3 regions of the Agromyces sp. CCNWLW203 genome follow, and region 2 is predicted to be linked to each of the others. Evidence: predicted binding sites of a transcription regulator. Region 2 holds the regulator's gene; each other region holds the start of a gene.

Region 1 (5,985 bases), 1.0 Mb from region 2:
TGCGTCACCACCACCGGCGAACCCCACAGCGTGAAGTACGTTTCGAAGGTCTGCCAGGCGAGCACGAGGGTGAGCAGGCCGCCCAGGGCGAGCAGCCCGCCCGCGATCCTCGCGGACCATCGCCGTTCCCGACTGAGGAACGCCGCGGTGAACGCGATGCCGAGCGCGACGACGACGGTGAGGATTCCGGCGTCGATCCACGCGATGCCGTTGCCCAGTACCGCGCCGAAGCCGAAGCCCGTGAGATTGGGGATGCTCCGCACGGTGGTGGCGACCAAGATGGCGACGGGCGCGGCGAGCACGATCAGCGCCCATCGCCCGGGCCGGCGCATCGACCTCAGCCCGAACTGCACGGCCACGATGAGCCCGACCCACACCAGCAGGTTCAGGTCGAAGACCATCGCGACGAGAGGAAGAACCAGCGCGCCGGTCGCGCCCGTCCCTTCTGAGGAGACCACCAGCAGCAGCACGCCCAGTAGGCGAAGCACGATGACGGATGCCACGAGCACGACGGTCTCGATGATGCGCGCCCTCAGCTCGAACGCCGGCCGGTCGGGGGCGACCGCACCGGTGGCGCCGGTGTCGTCGTCGGCTTCGGGTAGGGCGCCGCTCATTCGTCAAGCATGCATCGGTCGGCGCGTTCCCGCATCAGGGTCGCCCCCGAATGCCGTCGCAGCAGCCGAAGACGACGACGGCCCGGTCCTCGTGATGAGGACCGGGCCATTCCAGCTCGTGGGGTTTCGAGACGGCGCTGGCGCGCCTCCTCAACCCGCTGTGTGGGTTACGCCGCTTGCGGCACCGTCACGGTCGCACGGGGCACGGATGCCACGACGAACTCGCCGCCCGAGGCATCCACCGTCACGCCCTCGCCGTCGCCGAGCGCACCGCTCACGAACAGGTCGCTGATGCGGTCGTCGATCTCGCGCTGGATGACGCGGCGCAGGGGCCGGGCACCGTACTCGGGCTCGTAGCCGCGTTCGGCCAGCAGCGACACCGCGGCATCCGTCACCTCGAAGGCGACCTCGCGCGCGGCGAGCCGCTTCTCGGTCGCGCCGAGCATGAGGCGCACGATCTGGGCGAGCTGCGGCTCGTCGAGCTTCTGGAACAGCACGATCTCGTCGATGCGGTTCAGGAACTCGGGGCGCATGGCCTCGCGCACCTTGCCCATGACGCGCTGGCGCACGTCGTCTTGCGACGCGAAACCAGAGCCATCAGCGGATGCCACGAAGCCGAGCGCACCCGAACGCGACGCGAGGAACTCCGAACCGAGGTTCGAGGTCATCACGATCACAGTGTTGCGGAAGTCGACCGTGCGCCCCTGGCCGTCGGTCAGGCGTCCGTCGTCGAGCACCTGTAGCAGCAGGTTGAACACGTCGGGGTGCGCCTTCTCGATCTCGTCGAACAGCACGATCGAGTAGGGGTTGCGCCGCACGCGCTCGGTGAGCTGCCCGGCCTCGTCGTAACCGACATAGCCGGGAGGGGCACCGACGAGTCGCGACACGGTGTGCCGCTCGCCGAACTCGCTCATGTCGAAGCGCACGATCGCCTGCTCGTCGTCGAAGAGCGACGACGCCAGCGCACGCGCCAGCTCGGTCTTGCCGACACCCGTCGGTCCGAGGAACAGGAACGACCCGACCGGGCGCTTGGCGTCGCCCATGCCGGTGCGGCTGCGGCGCACGGCCTTGGCGACGGCGGTGACCGCGTCGTCTTGACCGATGACGCGCGCGTGCAGCTCGCCCTCGAGGTCGCCGAGGCGCTCGCGCTCGCTCTCGGTGAGGCGGTTCACCGGAATGGCGGTGGCCCGCGAGATCACCGCGGCGATCTCGGCCTCGTCGATCACGGTGCTCTGCTGGTTGAGGAGGCCGTCCGCGGCCGTCTCGAAACCCCCCTGCGAACGAGCAGTCGCCTCGTCGAGCTTCGCCTGCACCTTCGAGATCTCGTCGCGGATGCGCGAGGCCTCTTCGTAGTGCTCGGCGCCCACGGCGGCGTTCTTGTCGGCCTCGAGGTCGGCGAGTCGCGCGATGAGCGCGGAGACATCCGTCTTCATACCGAGCTTCAGGCGCAGACGCGCGCCGGCCTGGTCGATGAGGTCGATGGCCTTGTCGGGCAGCACGCGGTCGGTGAGGTAGCGGGCGCTCAGCTCGACGGAGGCGCGCAGCGCGGCATCCGTGTACTGCACGCCGTGGTGCTCCTCGTAGGCGGGCTTCAGCCCGTGCAGAATCAGCACGGCGTCTTCGATGGAGGGCTCCCCCACGCGCACCGGCTGGAACCGGCGCTCGAGAGCGGGGTCCTTCTCGATCGCGCGGTATTCCTTGAGCGTGGTCGCACCCACGAGGTGCAGCTCGCCGCGCGCGAGGCGCGGCTTCAGGATGTTGCCCGCGTCGGTGCCGCCGTCGCCAGAACCGCCCGCGCCGACCACCGTGTGGATCTCATCGATGAAGATGATGAGCTCGCCCTTGTGCGCGGCGATCTCCTCCATGGTCTTGGTGAGGCGCTCCTCGAAGTCACCGCGGTAGCGGGTGCCCGCCAGCATGCCGGGCAGGTCGAGCGAGATGACGCGCTTGTCGAGCAGGGCCTCGGGCACCGACTCCTCGACGATCGCGCGGGCGAGGCCCTCGACGATCGCGGTCTTGCCGACGCCGGCCTCGCCGATCAGCACCGGGTTGTTCTTGGTGCGACGGCTGAGGATCTCGATGGTCTGCTCGATCTCGTCGGCACGGCCGATCACGGGGTCGAGCTCGCCGTTCGCGGCCAGCTCGGTGAGGTCGGTGCCGAACTTGTCGAGCATGGGGGTCTCGGAGTCCGCGGATTGAGGAGGCGCGCCAGCGCCGTCTCGAAATTCGCCCGCTTCGACCGTCTCGCGCATGCCCTGCGTGAGGGCCTCGGCGGTGACGCCGGCGCGTGCGAGCACCTGGCCGGCGGGGGCATCCTGCCCCAGCACGAGCGCGAAGAAGAGGTGCTCGGGGTCGATGTAGGTCGAGCCGGCCGAGCGCGCCACCTGGTAGCTGTGGAACAGCGCGCGGGAGGCGCTCGGCGTGATCGTGGCCGCGTTGATGTCGGCGGTGTCACCGGCAGCGGGCAGTCGCGCCTCGGTCGCGGTGATGAGCCGCTCGGGGGCGACGCCGATGCGGGCGATCGCCTGCGTGACGCTCTCGTCTTCGACGATCACGCGCAGGATGTGCAGGGCGTCGAGCTCGGTCTGGCCGCGCTCGAGCGCGAAGCGTCCTGCTTGACGCAGGATGCCTTGAGTACGGGCGGTCAGGAACCGGCTGAGGTCGATCGACCGAGCCTGACGCGCCTGCTCACCCGCGAGATAGCGGGCGAGAAACTCGTCGAACGAGCTCGCGCCGGCTTCGGGGCTGAAGTCTTCGGGCACCAATCCTCCTGGAGAGTTGAGCGGGGTACGCTCAAGTTCAACGCGGAGGGGGCGCGGGTATTCCCGAGGTCGCAAGCCTCGTCGAACAGAACCGGCCCGCCAGCTCGAAATTCCCTCGAGATCGCAGGGGAAACGGTCACAGGGGGCAAATTTCGTCGAAACAGAACGAAAATCGTTCCTTGCGTGCGGATGCAAGACTACGCTGGGCTCGTGCTAGTTCGTTTTGAGGTCAGCAACTATCGGTCGATCGCCTCACCGGTCGAATTGTCATTTGTGGCCATCGACCGCGACCGTCCCGAGGTTCACTTCCAAGAAAGTATCGGCGAAGGATTGCTCGCCGTCGCGGCCGTTTTCGGGCCCAACGCCTCGGGAAAGTCGAACGTCGTCTCTGCAATGGGCTGGCTTCGAGACGCCGTCCGGAACTCGGTTCGGTTCTGGGAAGACGACATCCCCACCGAGCCGTTCGCATTCGGGCCTGACAAGTTACAAACCAGCGAATTCGTCCTCGAGGCGATGGTTGACGGTGTGCGCTTCGAGTACAGGCTTGAACTAGACGCCGCGAAGGTCTCCTACGAAGCACTGTTCCACTACCCAGAGAAGAAACGTCGCCGAGTGTTCGAGCGTGACGACGCGGGCCTAAAACTACAGCGGGGCTTGGGTAGCCTATCCGGCACGCGCGAACTGCTGACTGATAGGACGCTGGCGCTTTCCGTTGCACGCCGTTTTGATGAACCTCTTGTGCGCAAATTTGCGCATGAGATCTTGCAGATTCAGACGCTGGGGCAGCTTCCCCGACGTCGTCGAACTGGTGGCGGCGCCTGGCGCAACCCAGTTGGATATATGTCGACAATGCGATGGTTCGACAACTTTGATCAACCAACGCTCTTTGACGATCTTGAGGTTGATCTAACGAACGGCCAGCGCGATGCCGCGCTCTCACTGTTGCGTCTCGCTGATCTGGGAATTGACGACGTAGTGATTGATGAAAGGAAGGTCGACTACCCGGATGGATCGAGTCCTCGACGCGAACGGAGAGTCCGGCTAGTGCACAAGACCGCGTCCATGTCGGCCCCACTCGATTTCGCCGATGAATCTGAAGGAACGCGAACCTGGTTCCACCTCATCGGGCCAGTACTCAGCGCGCTGCAAGAGGGGTCCGCTGTTGTCTTTGACGAGTTGGACGCGAGCCTTCACCCAACTCTTTCTGCTGAGCTGGTGAACATCTTCAAGAGCTCAGTCATGAATCCGTTTGGCGCGCAGCTCATCTTCACGTCCCACGACACAAGTCTTCTGAATCACTTGAATCGCGATGAAGTGTGGCTGACCGAAAAGCTGCCGGATGGTTCGACTCGGTTGGGGGCATTGGCCGAGTTTGCAGGAGAGAGAGTCCGCCGATCTCAGAACCTGGAGAGCGCATATCTACACGGCCGCTTCGGCGCATTGCCACAAGTCGATCAGGCCGCATTCCTGCGGTCCCTTGGCCTGATCGGCTGAACGGTGGGTAGACCGAAGAAGAGCCCATCACTAAAGCGGCGGGCCGGCACCCGCCCCGTGCGGAGAACGGTAGTTGTATTCACCGAGGGCAAGAACTCAGAGCCAGATTATGTGAAGGGGCTCATGGCGTTGCCTGAGGTCTCCTCGAACACCGCGCTTTCGCTGCAGATTCACCCCGACCACGGCGTACCTCTCACGCTCGTACGAATGGCATCGGATCGACTGGCGGAGGCAGAGGTTGACGAGTGTTGGTGTCTCTTCGACGTCGAATGGCCTAAGAACCATCCAAATTTGATTGAAGCAAGGGACCTTGCCCGACGGAACGGAGTGAAACTGGCGATCTCAAACCCTTGCTTTGAGATTTGGCTCATCCTTCACCACCGACCGCACACGAAGTTCGGGAATACGGGCGAAATAGAGAGCCTCAGTCGAAGGTTCGATGGCCGAGAAGGAAAGACCATTTCTGCGGAAGAGTACATGCCAGCCCGGAAGGAAGCGGCAGCCCGAGCAGTGGCACTCGACCGCCGTCACGAAGGCGATGGCACGCCGTTCCCTCACAACAACCCGTCGTCGGGGATGCATCTATTCCTGAGGTCGATCGAGCCGACTGACCAGCGCTCTAAGGCATCGATCTGACCTTCTCGTGTTGTGAAGGAACGTCTGGCCTGCCATCGCCCAGCGCTACGGGGCGCGTTGTGACCCCGCCGGCCTATCGTTGTCAACGGCGGTACAGATGCGCCTCTAACCCCCGCACCTCAACCCCAGCGAGGTTGTGGGGCCATTGCCCGCACTTAATCGCACGACCGTCGTCCGAGGGCCCAGACTTCCGCAGTTACTATCGAAGCCCTTGCTTGCGTCGTTCGGCTGAAAGATCCTCCCTCCGAGCATCTGCCTCGTATCTCTCCGCAATTCCCTCAAGCAACCGACGCGTAAGCGGCCATGACCTTGCTTCCTCGGCGTAGGCGCGATACATCTCAACCAACTGCCATTCCTGGCCGCCACCCTCATTGAGATCCCTTGACGTGATCCCGCGGGAGTTGAACATTCCTGTCGCGATTCCGCGCATGATCTCATCGCTCGCAAGATGTTCAAGCAGATCACGAAGCGCCGGGGAG
Region 2 (5,985 bases):
CGTCGACTGGCTCATCAAGAAGTTCAAGGAGTCGACGGGCGTCGACGTCTCGAACGACAAGATCGCCAAGCAGCGCCTGAAGGAGGCCGCAGAGCAGGCCAAGAAGGAACTGTCCTCGAACCTGAAGGCGTCCATCCAGCTGCCCTACCTCTCGCTCACCGAGAACGGCCCTGCGAACCTCGACGAGACGCTCACGCGCGCCGAGTTCGAGAACATGACGAGCGACCTGCTCGACCGCACGAAGAAGCCGTTCGAAGACGTCATCCGCGAGGCCGGCGTCAAGCTCTCCGACATCGCGCACGTCGTGCTCGTCGGCGGCTCGACGCGCATGCCCGCGGTCAGCGAGCTCGTCAAGAAGGAGACCGGCCAGGAGCCCAACAAGGGCGTCAACCCCGATGAGGTCGTCGCCGTCGGCGCGGCACTCCAGGCGGGCGTCCTCAAGGGCGAGCGCAAAGACGTGCTGCTCATCGACGTCACCCCCCTCAGCCTCGGCATCGAGACCAAGGGCGGCATCATGACGAAGCTCATCGAGCGCAACACGGCGATCCCGACCAAGCGCAGCGAGACCTTCACGACCGCCGACGACAACCAGCCGTCGGTCGCGATCCAGGTCTTCCAGGGCGAGCGCGAGTTCACCCGCGACAACAAGCCGCTCGGCACCTTCGAGCTCACGGGCATCGCGCCGGCGCCTCGCGGCGTGCCGCAGATCGAGGTCACGTTCGACATCGACGCCAACGGCATCGTGCACGTGTCGGCGAAGGACAAGGGCACCGGCAAGGAGCAGCGCATGACGATCTCGGGCGGCTCGAGCCTCCCGAAGGACGACATCGAGCGCATGGTGAGGGAGGCCGAGGAGCACGCCGCCGAAGACAAGGCGCGTCGCGAGTCGGCTGAGACCCGCAACCAGGCCGAGCAGCTCGTCTACTCGATCGAGAAGCTCATCAAGGACAACGACGACAAGCTCCCCGCTGACGTCAAGTCCGAGGTCCAGGGCGACGTCGACGCGCTGAAGACCGCGCTCGCGGGTGAAGACGACGAGGCCGTGAAGTCGGCCTTCGAGAAGCTCAACGCGTCGCAGGGCAAGCTCGGCGAGGCGATCTACGCCCAGTCGCAGCAGGCCGACGCGAGCGCCGCGGCCGGCGAAGACGCGAACGCGTCCGGCGCCGAGGGCGACCAGTCCTCCGACGAGGACGTGGTCGACGCCGAGGTCATCGACGACGAGGAAGAGAAGAAGTAGCCATGGCAGACGAGAAGGAGACTCCCGAGGTCCCCGATCCCGACGCCGGCGCCGCCGACGAGGTGACGGATGCCGCGGCATCCGTCACCCCCGAGGGGGAGGACGCCGAGGGAGAGACCCCCGAGGCCGAGAACCCCGAGGCCGACGAAGACGTGCTCACCGTCGACGACATCCTGAACGCGGCGAACGCCGAGGTGCAGGATCCGAGCGACGAGCACCTGGCCGACCTCAAGCGCATCACCGCGGAGTACGCCAACTACCGCAAGCGCACCGAGGCGAACCGTGAACTCGAGCGCGAACGGGCCGTCGGCGCGGCGGTAGCCGTGCTGCTGCCCGTGCTCGACGACCTCGACCGTGCCGAGAAGCACGGCGACCTCGAGGGCGACGCTCCGTTCGCGACCATCGCGGCGAAGCTGCGCGGCTCGGTCGAGAAGCTCGGCCTCACCGCCTTCGGCGAGGTGGGCGAGCCGTTCGATCCGCAGCGGCACGAGGCGATCTTCCAGCAGCCGTCGGGCGACGTCGAGATCGACACGGTCGCCGATGTCGTCGAGACGGGCTACATGCTCGGCGGAACGCAGCTTCGCGCGGCGAAGGTCGTCGTGAAGACCCCGCAGTAGTGCACCCGTCGGTCGAGTAGCGACGAAGGAGCGTATCGAGACCCGTCACGAGGTCTCGGTACGCACTTCGCGCTCCTCGACCGGCAGAAGACCTGCCCGACAGACACACACGACTAGATTTCAGAAGAGGAGGTGCCGGTGGCCAGTCAGGATTGGTTCGACAAGGACTTCTACAAGGTGCTCGGCGTCTCCAAAGACGTGAGCGATGCGGAGCTCAAGAAGACGTACCGCAAGCTCGCGCGCAAGTACCACCCCGACTCCAACCCCGGTGATGCTGCCGCCGAGGCGAAGTTCAAGGAGATCAGCGAGGCGCACTCCGTGCTCGCGGATCCCGAGCAGCGCAAGGAGTACGACGCCGTGCGGGCCATGGGCTCCGGCGCTCGTTTCACGGCGCCCGGCAGTGCCGGCGGCGCCGGCGGCTTCGAAGACGTCTTCGGCGGCATGTTCGGCCAGGGCGGCGGCGGCCGAGGCCAGTCCTACACGTTCCAGCAGGGCGGCGACTACGACGACCTGCTCGGCGGGCTCTTCGGCGGCGGCCGGTTCGGTCAACCGACCGGCGGCTACCGCGGCGCCGGCGGCCCCACCAAGGGGCGGGATGTCACGGCGTCGACCACCCTCGACTTCGTCACGGCCACCAAGGGCGACCAGATCACCCTGCAGACCGCCGAGGGCAAGCCGATCACGGTGCGCATTCCCGCGGGTGTCGCCGACGGTCAGAAGATCCGCCTGCGCGGCAAGGGCCAGCCCTCGCCCGACGGCGGCGAGCCCGGCGACATCGTGCTGACCGTGACGGTACGCAAGCACCCGGTCTTCGAGCGCGACGGCCTGAACCTCAGGGTCACCGTGCCCGTCACGTTCACCGAGGCGGCGCTCGGTGCGACCATCCAGGTGCCGACCCTCGGCGGCGACCCGGTGAAGCTGCGCGTCGCCCCCGGCACGCCGAGCGGCCGGGTGCTGCGGGTCAAGGGACGCGGCGTCGAGACGCCGAAGGGCACCGGAGACCTGCTCGCGGTCGTGCAGGTGGCCGTGCCGTCCCACCTCTCGAAGGAGGCGGAGACGAAGCTCGAGGAGTTCGCCGCGCTGCTGCCCGACGAGAACCCCCGCGACGACCTGCTCGCGAAAGCGAAGGGCTAGGCGGTGGAGATGAACGAGAGGAGCCCGCTCTTCGTCATCTCCGTCGCCGCCGAGCTCGCGGGCATGCACCCGCAGACGCTGCGCCAGTACGACCGGCTCGGGCTCGTCTCGCCGACCCGCACCGCGGGTAAGTCGCGGCGCTACTCGATGCACGACGTCGTGCAGCTGCGCGAGATCGCCCAGCTCTCGAGCGAGGGCGTGAGCCTCGAGGGCATCCGCCGGGTGCTCGGCCTCGAAGACGAGGTGGCGACACTGCGTGCGCGCGTGCGCGAACTCGAGGCCGCGCTCGCCGACGAGATGCTGAACCGCCCCGGCCGGCGCGTGTTCGCGGCGGGTTCGGCGGGCGAGGTCATCTCGCTGAAGGCCGGCACCCGGGTGCGACGCGAGAACGCGGTCGTCGTCTGGCGCCCGCTCGAGCGCGACTAGCGCAACTTGCGCGAACTGCTCAGCGGCCCCACGCCGACGCCGGCGCCTCGATGACGTCGTAGGGCCGCGAGCTCCAGTGCGTGCCATAGCCGTAGTGGCTCGACGCCCATGCCGAGGCCCAGATGGCCTGCGCCGTCGCGTCGGCCGAGTCGCCCCGCGCGAGCGCCGCGTCGACCTCGGGGTACCGACCCGATTGCAGGTTCTCGGCGGCGTAGTACGCGGCCTCGATGAGGGACGGGTAACTGCCGAGACCCGAACCGCCGCCCGAGCCCTGCCCGTTGTTCAGGGGATTGTTGCGGTTCCACCAATTGTCGGCGCCGTTCTCCTGACGCATCCACCGCATCATGAACGTGATGTTCTCCTCGGTCAGCGGCCACGCGCCCTCGATGAGCACGAGCTTGGCCCAGTCGACGTTCGTGCCGCCGGCGACGAGCGTCTGCTCGCCGGTGGTCGCGACGTAGGACTCCTGCGAGACGGCGGGCGCCGCGACATCCGATGCGACCCTGAGATCTTGCACGGCTCCGCGGTGCGGCGCGTTCGCCGCCGCGACGGACGCCAGGCCGCCGGGTTGCGCCTGCGGCAGCGGGGCGAGGGCGAGTCCTGCGAGCAGGCCGATCACGGAGAGCACGGCGGCCGCGGCGAGCGACCGGCGGGGCGAACCAGTGCGCGACCGCACCGGTCGGCGGGGACGCGTCACGGGCGTCGCGACCTCATGTCGCGCCGCCCGTCGTCCCCCGGTCCGTGCGTCCTGCATGCGGCACCGAGGGTAGCAAACCCCGCCGAGAGCCGCACCCAGCGAAATCGCTCGTGATCAGGTGCACCCGTTCGGGCGGCGGGTGCCGCGTACCCTTGGGGGATGCCCTTCGACTTCGACGCCCTGCGGCGCCGCCCCGATGTCGAGGGGCCGGGGCTCGAGGCGTCGGATGCCGCGGACCGACTGATCCTCGACGAGGCGGCGGCACTCATCGGCGAGGCTGGGCCGGGGGAGATCGTCGTCGTCGACGACTCCTACGGGGCGCTCGCGCTCGCCGCGGCGTACGCGGGTGCGAGGGGCATCCGGGTGCACCAGGACCTCGTGACGGGGGAGCGGGCACTGGCCGAGAACGCGGGCCGGCTCGCGCTCGAGGGCGAGGTGCGATCGATGCCGCTCGCCCCCGAACTCGTCGCTGGTGCACGGCTCGTGCTCATGCGGCTGCCGCGCTCGCTCGACCGGCTCGATGAGGTGTCGCAGCTCGTTGCGGCGCACGCGGACCCGAGGGTCGTCGTCGTCGCGGGCGGGCGGATCAAGCACATGACGCTCGCGATGAACGAGGTGCTCGCTCGCAGCTTCGGGCGGCTCGACGTGAGCCGGGCCCGGCAGAAGTCGCGAGTGCTGATGGCGTCGGAGGCGGGTTTCGAGACGCGTCCTCCTTCGTCGGGCGCTCCTCAACCCGCGGTGGGGGGCGGCTGGCCGCGCCGCACCCGGCACGACGACCTCGGCCTCACGGTCGTCGCGCACGGCGGCGTCTTCGCCGGCACGGGCGTCGACATCGGCACCCGGTTCCTGCTCGAGCAGTTGGGCGATGCTGCTCCGGATGCCGCGACCGCCGTCGACCTCGCGTGCGGCACGGGCGTCGTGGCGGCGTGGCTCGCGCGAGCGCGACCCGGGCTGCGGGTCACGGCGACCGATCGCTCGGCGTCGGCTGCGGCATCCGCTCGGCTGACCGCCGAGGCCAACGGGGTCGCGGATCGCGTGCACGTGACCCGCGCCGACGGCCTCGAGGCGCTCCCCGATGCGAGTGAGCGACTCATCGTGCTGAACCCGCCGTTCCACAGCGACGCGGCGATCTCGACCGGCATCGCCGCGCACCTCTTCGCCGACGCCGCGCGCGTGCTGGCACCCGGCGGCGAGCTCTGGTGCGTGTGGAACTCGCACCTGGCGTACCGGCCGCTCCTCGAGCGGGTCGTCGGCAGCACTCGGCAGATCGCCAGGAATCCGAAGTTCACCGTGACGGCCTCGCGGCGGGCGGCATGACCGGCGAGGTTCCGGTCACGACCAGTCGGCCGGGAGCTGAGGGCGCGGCTCGCGCAGCAGGCGCTGATGACCGGCGCCAGCTCACGGCGGTCGAGCGGGCCCTCGACCGCGGCGCGCATCGCCTGCTCGCGGGGGCGTCGGAGCGCGGCATCCGTGCCGGGTTCATCGAGTTCCTGGTGTTCGGCGCGAAGCAGGCCTGGGCCTGCATCTTCGGCGCCGCCCTGCTCGCCGTGATCGTCGCGGCACGGCTCTGGTACCCCGACGACGCGGCACTCGCACGCAACGACGCGCTCACGATCGCCGCGGTCGTGATCCAGGTCGTGATGGTCGCGACGCGTCTCGAATCGGGGCGCGAGCTCTGGGTGATCGTGCTCTTCCACGTGACCGGCACGGTCATGGAGATCTTCAAGACCGACGTCGGCTCGTGGTCGTACGACGGCGACGGCGTGCTGCGCATCGCCGGGGTGCCGCTCTTCACCGGCTTCATGTACGCGGCCGTCGGCTCGTACATGGTGCGGGTCTACCGCCTCTTCGACCTCGGCTTCACCCGCTATCCG
Region 3 (5,985 bases), on a different contig from region 2:
GCGGAATGTCGGCGGCCTCGGCAAGAATGCTGCAAGTGATCAGTGCGAGGACGTTCTGGGGCGCCCTGCCCACCGAGGGCCGGTGGCTGCTGTCGACCGTCGCCATCCAGACGCTCGGCCGCGGACTCACCCTGCCGTTCACGATCATCTACCTGCACGAGGTGCGTGGCTTCGACCTCGGCCTGTCGGGCGCGCTCATGAGCCTCATCGCGGTCGTCGGGCTCATCGTCACCGGCCCGGGCGGTACGCTCATCGACCGGTTCGGCGCCAAGGCCGTGCTGCTCGCCGGGCTCGTCTCGATGATCGCCGGCTGCACGCTGCTCGCGTTCGCGACGCATCCGGCCGTCGCCGCCGTCGCACTCGTGCTCATCGGCGTGAACTTCGGCGTCTCCTGGCCCGGGTTCAACGCGCTCATCGCCGCCGTGGTCTCGGGCGACCTGCGCCAGCAATACTTCGGCGTCAACTTCGCGCTCGTGAACCTCGGCATCGGGGTCGGCGGCATCATCGGCGGGTTCTACGTCGACGTCGACTCTCCCGAGACCTTCACCGTGATCTTCCTCATCGACGCCGCGAGCGCGCTGATTCCCATGGCGCTGCTCCTCGGCCCGCTCCGCCACGTGCGCACGCAGTCCGAACCGAGCGAGGAATCGGCCGCGGCGGGGGGCTATCGCGAGATCATCCGCCAGCCCGCCGTGCTGTGGCTCACGCTCCTCACCTTCATCGCCATGTTCATCGGCTACGGCCAGATGGAGGCCGGGTTCCCCGCCTACGCGCGTCAGGTCGCCGAGGTCTCGACGCGGGTGATCGGGCTCGCGTTCGCGGTCAACACCGCGGTCATCGTGCTGCTGCAGTTCACCGTGCTCGCGAGAATCAGCGGCCGGCGGCGCACCCGGGTGATGCTCGTCATGGCGGGCGTCTGGGCGACCTCGTGGCTGATCCTCGGCGCTGCCGGGCTCCTGCCCGACACGCTCGCCGCCGCTCTCGGAGTGCTCGCGTTCATGGGCGTCTTCGCCTTCGGCGAGACCCTGCTGCAGCCGACGGTGCCCGCGATCTACAACGACCTCGCCTCCGACCACAACCGTGGCCGGTACAACGCGATCAACTCGGCGGCGTTCCAGGGCGGGGCGATCGCCGGCCCGATCGCCGCGGGCCTGCTGCTCGACCATGGCCTCGACGCCGTGTACATCGCGGTGATGGTCATCGGCTGCCTCGGCATCGGCGCGCTGGCGCTGGCCCTCGAGCGACGCATCCCGCCGAGCGTGAACGGCGTGCGGGCTCCCGAGCCCGAGAGCGACGTCGCCATCGAGTGACGGGCGCGCAGTACGGCGCGGCATCCGCTCGGTGCTTCGAACGGATGCCGCAAGGCGCCGCCTACTCGACCGGCAGCTCGGCGCGTGCCACCGTGAGCGAGTCGCCGTCGTCGGCCAGGCCGACCACGACGGTGTCGCCGTCGCGCACCTCCCCCGTGAGCAGCGCCCGGGCGAGCCGGTCGTCGATCTCGTGCTGCATGAGGCGGCGAAGCGGCCGCGCACCGTACAGCGGGTCGTACCCGCGCTCGGCGAGCCAGGCTCGCGCGTCGGGCGTGACGCCGAGCTGCAGCCGCCGCTCGTGCAGTCGCGCCGACAGTCGGTCGATGTAGAGGTTGACGATCTCGGCGAGCTCGTCTTCGCTGAGCGCCGAGAACACGACGATGTCGTCGAGCCGGTTCACGAACTCGGGCTTGAACGCCTGCCGCACGGTCTGCAGCACGGCCTGCTCCTTCTCGTCCCAGCTGAGCGACGGGTCGATCAGGTACTGCGAGCCGAGGTTCGAGGTGAGGATCAGGATCGTGTTCCTGAAATCCACCGTGCGACCCTGGCCGTCGGTGAGGCGCCCGTCGTCGAGCACCTGCAGCAGCACGTCGAAGACCTCGGGGTGCGCCTTCTCGACCTCGTCGAAGAGGATCACCGAGTAGGGCCGACGACGCACGGCCTCGGTGAGCTGGCCGCCCTGGTCGTAGCCGACGTACCCGGGGGGCGCACCGACGAGCCGGGAGACCGAGAACTTCTCGCCGTACTCCGACATGTCGATGCGCACCATGGCGTGCTCGTCGTCGAAGAGGAAGTCGGCGAGCGACTTCGCGAGCTCGGTCTTGCCGACACCCGTGGGGCCGAGGAACAGGAAGGATCCGGTCGGCCGGTTGGGGTCGCTGATGCCCGCGCGCGAGCGGCGCACGGAGTCGGCGACCGCCGCGACGGCGCGCTTCTGGCCGATGAGGCGTTTGCCGAGCTCCTGCTCGAGGTGCAGCAGCTTCTCGGTCTCGCCCTGCAGCAGCCGGCCGACGGGGATGCCCGTCCACGCGGCGATGACTTGGGCGATGTCCTCTTCAGTGACCTGCTCGTTGACCATGCGGGGCTCGTCGGGAGCCTGCTCGGCCTGCTCGGCCGCCTCGAGGTCGCGCTGCAGCCGGGCGATCGTCTCGTACTCGAGCTTCGAGGCCTTCGCGTAGTCGGCCTCGCGCATTGCGCGATCGCGCTGGGTGACCGCGTCGTCGAGCTGCTTCTTCAGGTCGCCGACGCGGTTCAGCGACATCCGCTCGCGTGCCCACCGCTCCTCGAGCCCGGCGAGCTCGCGCTCCTGCTCGACGAGCGTCTCGCGCAGCTTCGCGAGCCGCTCCTTCGACGCGTCGTCCTTCTCCTTCTTGAGGGCGAGCTCCTCGAGCTTCATGCGGTCGACCTGGCGCTTCAGCTGGTCGATCTCGACGGGGCTCGAGTCGATCTCCATCTTGAGGCGCGACATGGCCTCGTCGACGAGGTCGATCGCCTTGTCGGGCAGTTGCCGGGCAGAGATGTAGCGGTTCGACAGGGATGCCGCGGCGACGAGTGCGGCGTCGGAGATCGTGACCCCGTGGTGGGCCTCGTAGCGGCCCTTGAGCCCGCGGAGGATCGCGACGGTGTCTTCGACGCTCGGCTCGCCGACGTACACCTGCTGGAAGCGGCGTTCGAGCGCGGCGTCCTTCTCGATGTATTCGCGGTACTCGTTGAGCGTGGTCGCGCCGATGAGTCGCAGCTCACCGCGGGCGAGCATGGGCTTCAGCATGTTGGACGCCGCGACGGAGCCCTCGCCGCCGCCGGCACCCATGAGCAGGTGCAGCTCGTCGACGAAGGTGATGATCTCGCCCTCGGCGTCGTTGATCTCCTTGAGCACGGCCTTCAGCCGCTCCTCGAATTGGCCGCGGTACATGGCACCGGCGACGAGCGCGGAGATGTCGAGCGAGATGAGCTGCTTGTTCTTCAGCGACTCGGCGACGTCGCCCGCGACGATGCGCTGCGCGAGTCCTTCGACGACGGCGGTCTTGCCGACGCCCGGCTCGCCGATGAGCACGGGGTTGTTCTTCGTGCGGCGCGTGAGCACCTGGCTGACGCGGCGGATCTCGGCGTCGCGCCCGATCACGGGGTCGAGCTTGCCCGCCTTCGCGATCTCGGTGAGGTTGACGCCGTATTGTTCGAGCGCCGACTTCTGCTCCTCTTGCGTGCTCGGCGCGCCCTGCATGTTGGCCACAGGCTCTCCCTTCGTTCAAAACTTGAGTGTACTTAACTCAACTTTGCCGAGAGGGCTGGTATTCCGACTTCCGCGCCGAATCTCCCCCACCGGTCACGCTAGACGGATGCCGCGTGGCGCGCCAGTGATCGACAGGCCGGGTCAGCGCATCAGATCTACGGAGAGCACGGTGGTGCGCACGATGCCGGCGGGCGTCGGCGACTCGAACCGCACCGGCATGCCAGGGAACGCCCGGGCGAACCAGAACGACTCGACCGGCGCGTCGGTCACATCGCCCTCGCGCGTGTCGTAGCGCACGCATTCGAGCCGCCCCATCGGAAGCTCGAGCGTCTCCTCGGCCACCGTCGTTCGCTCGGCCGGAAACGCGGCGTGCCACTGCAATTCGAGCCACGTCACACGACCGCTCACGACCTGACCGTCGACCCCGCCGTCGAGGGTCGCACGCCAGCGTTCGAGCGTCGCGCCCTCTGCGTCGCAGTCGCTGAAGCGGTTGACGCGCTCGAACCGGGTGCCGTCGGGTTCCTCGATGAGGATGCGGATCGTCTTGCCCGTGCCGGTCGCGTCGCGGATCTCGTCGGCAGTGAAGGGTGTCGGCAAGAGTCCCGGCCCGAGCACATGGGAATCGCCGTCGTCGCGGTCGCTCATGCACGACAGTCTGCGTCATCCGCCGTCGTCTCGACAGGGTCGCGGCGCCTGAACTCCGCCGATCTACTCGACGGGCGTCGCGTACACCTAGCGCCGGCGAACGAGCGCGCGGACGGTGATCACGATGCCGGCGATGCACCATGCGACCAGCACCACGAGGTCTCGGCCGCTCGCCTCGAAGCTGTCGGCCGCGAGCCCGGCCCGCAGAAGATCCGCGCCTGGGCGCAGCGGGAGGAAGTCGTGCACCGTCTGGAACCACTCGGGAAGCTGGCTCGCGGCGAACGTGATCGGCGAGAAGAGCAGCACGAAGAAGACCAGCACCTGAGAGACCAGCTGCGCGAGCATCGGCTGGAGGCTCACCGCGATCGCGTACCCGACCGCCGTCGCCATCACGGTGACGAGGACGGCAGCGGCGATGAGGAGCGGCCAGTCGAACGAGAAGTCGAGGTCGTACCTGAGCCAGCCCACGACGATGGCGACGGCGATACTCGGCAACGCGATGATGAGCCATACGGTGAGATCGGCTGCGAACAGGAGCGGGCGGGCAAGCGGCAGCGCGCGCATGTAGTCGAAGCTGCCGTCGGCGCGGGCACGTGAGACCCCCTGAGGCACGATCACCAGCCCGATGGTGAGGAGCAGGACGGTGGGCGCTCCGGTGGAGAGGAACATCGCCGTCGCCGAATCGATGTCGGGGATGAGGAACCCGAACCCGATGATGATGCCGGCGGCGAGGAGGGCCTGGATGATGATGACGAGCGGCAGCAGGCTGCCGATCTGCGCGAGAGTCCAGCGCAGCAGCGTGGTGTAGCTGGTCCAGGGGCTCACGTTCACGGGATCGGGCATCGACCGAGGTGCCGCGCCGAGTTCGGTCGACGCGGTCGCGGTGGGGAGCTCAGACATTCGGGGCCTCCAGGGGGACGGGAGCGGTCGTGGCGTGCGGAGCGGCGTCGTCGCTCCCGCGGGAGGCGAGAGCGAGGTACGCGTCCTCGAGTGTGGTCGGCCCGAGCGAGTAGCCATCGAGCCGGTTGCGGGTCCGTAGCGCCGTCGCCCAGGCGACCGCCGGTGCCGCCTCGCTCGCAGGAACCGTCATCAGCACGCGTCGCCCGGTACGCACAAGACGCAACGGGGCGACCGGAAGGCCGCGGGCATCCGCGGTGGGGTCCGATCCACCGGGCGGAAGTTCGAGTTCGAGCCTGAGGTCGCCGTCATGCGTGCCGCGAAGATGGGCGGGCGAGCCTGAGGCGATCACCTTGCCGCGGTTCAGGATGACGAGGTCGTCGACGATACGCTCCGCCTCGACGACGTTGTGAGTGACGAGCAGCACGCCGGCGCCATCGTCGCCCCGCCGTCGAACAGCGTTCCAGAGCAGGCGGCGCCGCGAGGCGTCGATGTCGTTCGTCGGCTCATCCAGGACGAGCAGGGGCGTGGGGGCCACGACGGTCATCGCGAAGGCCGTGAGGCGTCGGATGCCTCCTGACAAGCCCCGACCCTCGGGCAGCGCACGCTCATCGAGCCATTGCGCGATGTCCAGTTCCTCGGCCAAGCCGGTCGCGGCGGCTCGCGCGTCCCGGTTCGACAGGCCGCGGATGCGCCCGGCGATCTCGATCGCCGTTCGCGGTGTCAGCCCGTCGATCGGCGCCTGCGCCTGCGGCTGCATCGCGACGTGCCGTCGCGCGCCGGCCGGGTCGGCGACCGCGTCGGTGCCGCCGACGTGGATGGTCCCGGCATCCGGCCGGAGCAGGCCGACGATCTGCGAGACGAGGGTGGTCTTTCCGGCGCCGTTATGCCCGAGCAGGCCGA

Evidence for each region. The regulator HspR, encoded in region 2, represses chaperone genes until heat shock. The targets are predictions, from matches to a motif close to AAGTTGAGTCNNNNNGACTCAACTT.
Region 1: the regulator HspR is predicted to act here: its motif matches at 3,390-3,414, upstream of VPH61_RS00720 (ATP-dependent Clp protease ATP-binding subunit).
Region 3: the regulator HspR is predicted to act here: its motif matches at 3,560-3,584, upstream of VPH61_RS12205 (ATP-dependent Clp protease ATP-binding subunit).

The regions. Positions count from the first base shown of each region.
Region 1 covers NZ_JAZHYX010000001.1:152,355-158,339, forward strand. The annotation lists gene VPH61_RS00715 (hypothetical protein) at 1-614, opposite strand, end outside; gene VPH61_RS00720 (ATP-dependent Clp protease ATP-binding subunit) at 782-3,376, opposite strand; gene VPH61_RS00725 (AAA family ATPase) at 3,566-4,870, shown strand; gene VPH61_RS18840 (RloB family protein) at 4,928-5,506, shown strand; gene VPH61_RS00730 (hypothetical protein) at 5,706-5,985, opposite strand, start outside.
Region 2 covers NZ_JAZHYX010000001.1:1,190,275-1,196,259, forward strand. The annotation lists gene dnaK (molecular chaperone DnaK) at 1-1,237, shown strand, start outside; gene VPH61_RS05495 (nucleotide exchange factor GrpE) at 1,240-1,854, shown strand; gene VPH61_RS05500 (DnaJ C-terminal domain-containing protein) at 1,993-2,988, shown strand; gene VPH61_RS05505 (heat shock protein transcriptional repressor HspR) at 2,998-3,414, shown strand; gene VPH61_RS05510 (hypothetical protein) at 3,434-4,168, opposite strand; gene VPH61_RS05515 (class I SAM-dependent methyltransferase) at 4,271-5,428, shown strand; gene VPH61_RS05520 (DUF817 domain-containing protein) at 5,425-5,985, shown strand, end outside.
Region 3 covers NZ_JAZHYX010000005.1:5,949-11,933, reverse strand. The annotation lists gene VPH61_RS12210 (MFS transporter) at 27-1,310, shown strand; gene VPH61_RS12205 (ATP-dependent Clp protease ATP-binding subunit) at 1,372-3,540, opposite strand; gene VPH61_RS12200 (hypothetical protein) at 3,682-4,185, opposite strand; gene VPH61_RS12195 (ABC transporter permease) at 4,273-5,085, opposite strand; gene VPH61_RS12190 (ABC transporter ATP-binding protein) at 5,078-5,985, opposite strand, start outside.